DNA from 2 places in the Lysinibacillus sp. NPDC094177 genome. Region 2 is predicted to be linked to the other one. Evidence: riboswitches for the same ligand, from Rfam matches in the RefSeq annotation. Region 2 holds a riboswitch; the other holds the start of a gene.
What was found. A riboswitch is a leader RNA that binds a small molecule or an ion and turns the genes downstream of it on or off. The one in region 2 is predicted to bind cobalamin.
Positions count from the first base shown of each region.

Region 1: it holds a riboswitch for cobalamin, as region 2 does, so the genes downstream of both, ACQKNC_RS12040 (ATP:cob(I)alamin adenosyltransferase) here and ACQKNC_RS00755 (energy-coupling factor ABC transporter permease) in region 2, are expected to answer to the same signal.

Region 1 covers NZ_JBNNTW010000006.1:85,925-90,112, reverse strand. Annotated here, with positions in the region: gene ACQKNC_RS12050 (hypothetical protein) at 1-411, shown strand, start outside; gene ACQKNC_RS12045 (glutathione peroxidase) at 619-1,164, shown strand; cobalamin riboswitch at 1,453-1,655, shown strand; gene ACQKNC_RS12040 (ATP:cob(I)alamin adenosyltransferase) at 1,857-2,399, shown strand; gene ACQKNC_RS12035 (helical backbone metal receptor) at 2,401-3,363, shown strand; gene ACQKNC_RS12030 (tyrosine-protein phosphatase) at 3,707-4,188, shown strand, end outside.
Region 2 covers NZ_JBNNTW010000001.1:149,341-153,528, reverse strand. Annotated here, with positions in the region: gene ACQKNC_RS00770 (energy-coupling factor ABC transporter ATP-binding protein) at 1-359, opposite strand, end outside; gene cbiQ (cobalt ECF transporter T component CbiQ) at 356-1,129, opposite strand; gene ACQKNC_RS00760 (energy-coupling factor ABC transporter substrate-binding protein) at 1,135-1,407, opposite strand; gene ACQKNC_RS00755 (energy-coupling factor ABC transporter permease) at 1,409-2,155, opposite strand; cobalamin riboswitch at 2,473-2,657, opposite strand; cobalamin riboswitch at 3,078-3,262, shown strand; gene ACQKNC_RS00750 ((2Fe-2S) ferredoxin domain-containing protein) at 3,401-3,772, shown strand; gene cobJ (precorrin-3B C(17)-methyltransferase) at 3,777-4,188, shown strand, end outside.

The DNA of each region.
Region 1 (4,188 bases), on a different contig from region 2:
CAGGCACTTACATACAAAAATGGACATGTGCGTGCAAGTGCTGCACAATTTTTATGCGCATTGGCAGCAAAAAGTGATCCTGAAGAAAGGGTTTTGGAGGACTTTTTAAAGATTTGGGCAGTAACGTATGATGAAAAAACAGTAACTGCGAGGCATACTTTGCAGGCAATTTGGAAAATAGGCTTAGCAGGGCAGGTACAAAGAGATTTAGTCGTTTCATATTTGGCGAAAAGATTTCAAATATGCTTAGATGAAAAGCACCCGACATTAATACGCTATGATATTATTGTATCCTTTAAAAAGCTATTCGATGAGACGAAAGACCCGAAGCTACTAAAAATTGCGGAGCGTTTAATTGATGAAGAACAAGATGTTAAATGCAAAAGAAAATATATGAAAGCCATCCATTAAAACTCGTGGAATGGCTATTTTTTTATGAAAATTCTTTCGTTAATAGAGAATTAGTTTATAATATATCCAGGCGTGTTGATTAGGAAAAAATAGGTTTATTATTGACCGATAATAGGATTTTTTTTGATGCCCTTAGCGGAAAATGCTGTCTTCAAAATGGTTAATAACACACCTGATAATATATGAAAAAGTAAAAGGAGTTAAATAATGAGTATTTATAATTATTTAGTAAAGAAGCCAAATGGTGAAATATTATCAATGGAAACTTATCGAGGAAAAACGCTGTTAATTGTTAATACAGCAAACAAGTGCCGTTTTACATATCAATTCGAAGACTTACAAAAAATGTATGGCAAATATGAGAAAGATAATTTTGTTGTATTAGGTTTTCCTTGTGATCAATTTGATAATCAAAATCCTGAAGATGGCGAACAAACTACACAACTTTGTAAAATCAACTATGGTGTAACATTCCCAATTTTTGAATTGGTGCAGGTCAATGGAGATGCGACACACCCATTATTCAATTATTTAAAGCACGAGATAGACTATCGCGAATTCGGCAAGGCAAGTATGCAGGAAAAAATGCTGGCAGAAGCAATTATCCAAATTGCACCTAGTTTTTTAGACGGTCGTAATATTCGCTGGAACTTTACAAAATTTTTAATAGATACAAATGGTAAAACAGTTGCCCGCTTCGAACCTACAGATTCACAGCTTGATATTGAGCGAGCTATTGAAAGAATCTTATAAAACCTTGGATCAATACTAAAATCCGTTTTTGATTAAAAAAGTTGGTCGATGAAAGTATATGGAGGGAGGATTAGACTAAATTTACGGAAAGCTTCCTCCTACATGGAATGTGCAGTCAAGTACATATTGTGAAGAGCCATAACTTTAACTCTCATTGAAATCAGAATAGAGAATGTTTTTGTATAGCTTTGTAGAAAAAGGGCTTACTATTGTTCATATTCATTTGTTTTCCGTTCATTTCAAAGCTATTTTTTCCTATCAATATATGTTAAACTGCTTTACAAGTGAATAATTCTTGCAGAATAAGGGTGCTAAACTATAGCATAATCGGGAATTCGGTGAAAAACCGAAGCTGTTTCCGCAACTGTAAGTACAGGAATCATAAAGATATACCACTGTCGAATTATTTGATGGGAAGGTTTTTTTATGACTCACAACGTGATTGAATAAACTGTACAAGCCAGGAGACCGACCTTTGTTTGAACGTATAGATAACTCTTCGGAAGCTAGGAGAATATGCGGCAAATACATAGGCTATGACGTGTCTATACGACACACTATTTATGTTATTTTCGTTGTTTCCTTAGGAGTGGGAACAGCGTTTTTTTATGTGCACTTATTAATTCACCTGATGAGATCCAAGGGTGTTTATAAAGTAAGAATTTTTCATGAAAGAAAGCGGGGACTTAGATTTGAAAAAAGATGCACGTTTTTCTTGTTATCCATTTATGCGTGAAAAGGCATTAACAGTAGATTTTGAAATTCGAACGGATAGCCTTACAACACATATTGGCGTCGCTTTGACAGCGGTGAAAAAAGAAACGTTAGAGGTAGTAGCGGATGATTTATTAGCCATTTTGCCAATGGCTTACCATGTAAATGGCTCAGTCCGAGGTAAATTAGCGGTAACCGAAGATGATTTAACTTGGCTAAGTAATCGCTATGATTTCTATGTTAGTCATGTTAAGGAAGAAATACAGAACTTTGTATTACCTCAAGGAACAGAGGCTGCCACTGCATTACATTTATGCCGTAGTGAGGCGAAAAAATCATATCGCATTTTGCACAAAGTATCTGAAGAACGAGAAGTACCAGCTATTCTTTTTGATTATTTAGGATTGCTAGCCAATGTTTTTTTTGTAATGGCTGTCTATATGAATCGGCATGCTGGTATTGCCGAAATACCGTTTATTAGTAAGTCATACCCGATGAAAAAGAAAAAGGAGAATCAATGAAATGAAAAAAATGTTTAAACTTCAATGGCTTTCTGTGTTGATGCTGGCACTTGTATTAGTTGGCTGTGGTGCGAAAGAGGATACTAATAAAGATGCTGTTTCTAAGGAAAATCAACAAGTAGAGAAAACTAGCTATAAAGTTAAGGATGACCGTGGCGTAGAAGTAGAGTTTGATGCCGTACCTAAAACTATTGTTTCATTACAGCCGAGTAATACAGAAATTTTATTTGCTTTAGGTGTGGGTGATAAAATCGTTGGTGCAACTGAGTATGATTCGTATCCAGAAGAAGCTCAAAAAATTGAGCGTGTTTCTGATACTGTAAAATTCAATAGTGAGCGTATTTTAGCGTTAAAGCCAGATGTCGTTATTGCTTATACGACTGGAGGCGATGATGAAAATTTAAATGCCTTAAAAGGTCTCGAAGCTGCCGGTATTAAAGTGTTTGCCATTCAATCAGCTAAATCATTTGATGATGTTTACGGGGATATCCAACAAATCGCAACGGTAATGGGAATCAAAGATAAAGGCGACAAGTTAGATAAAGATATTAAAGCTAAAATTGCGGAAGTCCAAGCGAAAGTCAAAGATGTGAAAGAACCGAAAAATATCTACTTAGAAATTAGTCCAAAGCCAGACTTATATACACCAGGTTCTGGTACGTTCCAACAAGAGATTTTAAATGCTGCAAATGTAAAGAACGTTTTTGCTGATCTCCAAAACTGGGCAAAGGTATCTGAGGAAGATGTCATTGCGAAAAACCCAGAAGTCATCTTAACAACAGTAAACTATGTGAAAGACCCAGCGGCAGAAATCCTTTCTCGTGATGGATGGAATTCAATCACTGCCATTCAAAATAAAGCAGTTTACTATATAGATACTGATATTTCGAACCGCCCAGGTCCACGTATTGGCGAAGCTGTTGAGTTAATAGCAAAAGCCGCATACCCTGAGTTATTTAAATAGTCTATATGGAAAAATAGAATTTTGGAGCTGTCCTTTAAAGGGCAGCTTTTTTAACTAGGTAATTACTCTGGTAGTGTGAACACTTCACTGTGAAGATTCCTTGACCCCGCTCCGCTTGGAAGGAAAAGTGATCGGGAAGAGTGGATAACTGCTCTACTTCGGTGAGAGTGAGAGGTGATCAGATAATATGGCCACCCGCTCCGCTCCGACAAAGAAGCGCTCAAATAAATACCTTTAAAGCTCTAAGTAGTGATGACATTTCCTAGTGTGAATATTGGTATTATATCGAATTGTTCTATAAAATAGAGATAAGAATGCTTGCTAACAGAGGGAGGTGCAGTGAGTGAAACAGTTTGATATGAAGATTATTCCGTTTGAGGCAGTCTATAATTTCCGTGATATGGGTGGTTATAAGTCGAGAGATGGGCGTGCTGTTAAGAATGGTTTGATTTATCGTTCAGCAGCGCTTGGTAAAATGACGAAAGCAGATAAGGAGCTTTTTGAAACACTAGGTGTGAAAACAATTTTTGATTATCGAGACAACCATGAGGCTCAAACTAATCCTAATCCGGTATTCCCGTATGCCAAGAATATTCAAATACCAGCAAAGGGAAATCATGCTTTTGAGATGCCTACAAATACTGGTGGGAAAGATTTTTATAAGGTTGTAAGCCCAGAGATATTCCGAGAATTTTACGCACAAATGCCTTTTAATAATGCCTCGTTCAAGGAGTTAATGGCAACGATTCAACACCCTGAAAATTTAGGGCTTGTTCATCATTGCGCTGTCGGGAAAGATCGAACAGGTATTGGCAGCGCACTTAT
Region 2 (4,188 bases):
TCTTCAATTTTTTCAGTTGTCCAGCCAAGATTTAATGGTCCGAATGCAATATCTTGCTTCACTGTACCAGAAAAAAGCTGGTTGTCAGCATCCTGAAATACAATACCAACCTGTTGACGTAATTCTTTTAATGCTTTTCTACTATAATTAAGTTCTTTGCCACAAAATGATATACTTCCAGCAGTAGGTTTCAAAATTCCATTCAGGTGTTGAAATAATGTTGATTTTCCAGCCCCATTATGACCAAGTAAAGCGATTTTTTTCCCCTTAGGAATCTGAAGTGTAATATCTGTTAAGGCATGAGTTCCATCTGCATAAGCGTAGGATAAATGTGTTAATTCAAAATATAAGTCTATCATCGGAAAAAACCTCCATAAATGATGAGGAGTATAAAAATAGCAGAAATACCTAGCCAGTTTTTCATGCTATAGGGAACATTCTCCTGCCAATAGACAGTTTCGCCACCACGTGCTTCCATCGCATTGTTTAACTCACGACTTCGTTGGAACATCTCAGCAAGTAATGCTGCAATCAGCATTGATACTGAACGAAGCCACTGCATAGGGGAGCTGTATCCTAGACGAGCCTGCTGGGCAAGATGAATTTTTTGCATACTGTCTAAAAAGATAAAAATAAACCGATACGTTAGCTCTACTAACTCTACAAATAGAGTAGGAAGTCGCCATTGTCGTAGGACGTAACAAATAGATTGGACTGAAGTCGTAAGAATTAAAAAATACAAACAGCTGATACTGCCAAGAACGATGAAAAAAAGCTGTTGTGCTGTCACGAGGCTCGCACTGCCGATAAAAATCGTCCAACTATTAAGTGAAAATGACCAAATGTGCGTTGGTAGCGTGCTAGTTGATTGGGTTATAGAAATTAAAATTGATACTAAACTTGATAGTAAAAAGAATCCAGGTAGCAATAGTAATTTTGCATAATATTTTGTAGGGATTTTTGCGCCTAAAATGATAAAAGCACTCATCACAATAAATGTAATGAGTGATATTCGTTCATCTCTCATGATAAGCGACAATAAAAGTAGTCCAAGGGATAACGTCATTTTTTCTAGCGGATGAACAGTCGCTAGTTTGTTCATATAAGCATACTTATCAATGAGTAACATAGCGTTTAACCTTCTTTATGTTTGCCGCGCATTAAGCCGATGAAATAGCCGATAAATCCAGCGCCAATAGCAGCTTGTAGTGCGAATAATAAGCTTTCAATTTCACCACTTGGTGGCTCCCATAAGCTTTCAAACCATGGCTCGTAGCTTGCATCTATTTCACTAATCGCTGCTTCCGCTTCGCCATCAGCACCTCCGAATTCTGCACCTTTTTGAATAAATAGGGGAACGATTGCTAGTAACACAACAATTGCTAAGAGCAGTAAGTTTTTTTTCATGTTAGTGAGCCTCCTTTGCTGAAAAAACACGTAAAGCTTTTAATTCACTGACATTGTATTTTTTCAGGAAGTTCATAACGATCACTGTTAAAATTCCTTCACTAACAGCAAGAGGAATTTGCGTTAATGCAAAAATACCAGCAAACTTTGTGAATGAAGCCATAAAGCCTCCGACCTCAGAAGGGAAGGCAAGTGCTAATTGTACAGAAGTGACAACATATGTACCTAAATCACCAAGCATCGCTGCTAAGAATACAGCTACTGAAAATGATAACCCCATTTTTTGAGAGCCCTTAAAAACATAATAAGCAATAATAGGACCAGCAATTGCCATAGAAAAGGCATTAGCACCTAAAGTTGTAAGTCCACCATGAGCTAAAAGTAAAGCTTGGAATAATAATACGATTGTCCCGATAACACTCATCGCTAATGGTCCAAAAAGAACTGTCCCAAGCCCAACTCCTGTTGGGTGTGAGCAACTTCCTGTTACAGAAGGTATTTTTAAAGCTGATAGCACAAAGGCAAAGGCACCCGAAAGACCTAATATCATTTTTGTTTCAGGATTTTCATCAATTGTTTTTCGAATAGAACGTAATCCTAAAATAATAAATGGAATTGATACGACCCACCAAAAAATTGCCCATTCGATTGGCAAAAAGCCCTCCATAATATGCATCGCAAATGCACGATCTGGCACGAATAAAAATGCCAATAAGAAATAACTAAGCTTCCAACCTGAGAGTTTCAAAAATCTCTCCTCCTCACATTAAAATTATTCGAATTAGTATGCGATCAATATAATTTCGCCTTGGCGTAATTGCGTCCGAATTTTGAATTGTGCAAGCACAATTCATTCCTTTCAAAATCCGTGACATCCGCCGGAGTTTTTTTCATTCAGTAGGTGTTTTGGTCCAGTTGGAACCATATCTGTACTCATCTACTACCTTGAGATGGAGTCTCTTCTGAATGAAAAAAAGCACTTCTCCCTTTGGGGGAAAAGTGCATAGCTAAAAAAGTAAATAAGTTCTAATCTGCTAAGCCGCACACCCATCCTCGTAGGTTGAAACGATCACATATTTTTCGGCAGGTCTCCTGGCTTTAGTTCAACGTTTTATAGGCCTTCCCATCCTTTGGACAGTGACATTATCTATAAAACTCCCTAGTACAGTGGCGGGACCGCGCCGGATTTGAACCGGCTTCCCTTTTAAGCGAAATGCTGAACAATTCGCACCGAAAAAAGATGAAGTTGTGAGATTTCACGACAAAGTGTAACATGGTTTTCCATAAATATGCTATACTTTTTGTGAAAAAATTTTTAATTTAGTCTCTATGTCGAAAATTCGGATAAATAGAAAATGGATGTCACATTTTTCTAAAAATAATTAATAAAAATGTCACAAATTAAGAAAGAAATATTGAAATTTTAAAAAAATAAGCTATGATAGAAACAGTTTTATCAAAATCAATTATGCCGCCGCATAATTGCGTCCGGAATCGGCTTTGTGCTTAGGCCTGCGTGATGCAGGTCAGTTAGCCGTTATCGCATGGATGCGATGATCTTAGGCTAACATCCTTTATTGAACTCCTTTCCGATTTTGTGACATCCGCCGGAGGCTTTAACTTCTTTCAGCGGATGTTTGGATACTTGCTGAAAGAAGTTAAAACTAAATTCATATAAAACGTCCATAAGTGCTTGAATATTTTCAAGATAATAGGGAATTCGGTGAAAATCCGATACAGCCCCCGCTACTGTAATAGCTGATGAAATCGCAAAGGCCACCATATAAAAAATGGGAAGGTGCGAAAGTAAAAAGAAGCTTAAGTCAGGAAACCTGCTTATGTGATGCTGCATGCAAACTTTTCGGAGGGAGAAGTTGAAGCGAAAGCGAGTACCCTTATATATTCGTTTTTAATTGGCTTCTACTAAACCTTTACTCTTCGTCTAGAGTAAAGGTTTTTCTTTTTCCTAAAAGCAAATGAGGGGAGAACGACTATGACAACTTGGAATTTAGAGGGGATGAAAACACATCTTTTTATTTGTAATGGTAGTAGCTGTATGAAAAAAGATGCGGAGGACATTACACAGGCAATCCGTGATGAAATACAGTTGCTGGCACTTGATAAAGAAATACATACAACGAGGACTCGATGTAATGGTAGGTGTAAGGATGCTTGTGTTGTCATTGCTTATCCTCAGGGGAATTGGTATCGCGTGCCGACAACGGAGCATGCGAAGGCACTTGTGCAAGATTTAAATCATGAATCGTTACATAATGAGCATGTCTTTACATTGCGTGAAGGTTCGTTACAACGTACAGCACAGACAACAGCCATAAAAGGTATTGAAAAGGTGAAAGAGGGGTAACAAAATGGCGCAAAAAGGTAAGATTTTCGTAGTTGGCTTTGGGCCTGGAGATTTTAAACATATTACGAATCGTGCTGTGGAGGCACTACAACAAAGTGATATGATCATAGGCTATAAAACTTATGTTGAACTTATTCAGGATTTAGTTAGCGCAAAGTCGATTATTAGTACTGGTATGACAGAGGAAGTTTCGCGAGCACAGGAAGCTGTGCGTCAAGCGGAGGCTGGAAGTGTTGTATCGGTTATTTCCAGCGGTGATGCTGGTGTATATGGAATGGCAGGATTAGTGTATGAGGTTTTAATCGAGCTAGGTTGGACGGAAGCAACTGGTGTCGAGGTAGAAATTGTTCCAGGTATTTCTGCTATTAATTCGTGTGCAAGTTTACTAGGTGCTCCGATTATGCATGACGCCTGTA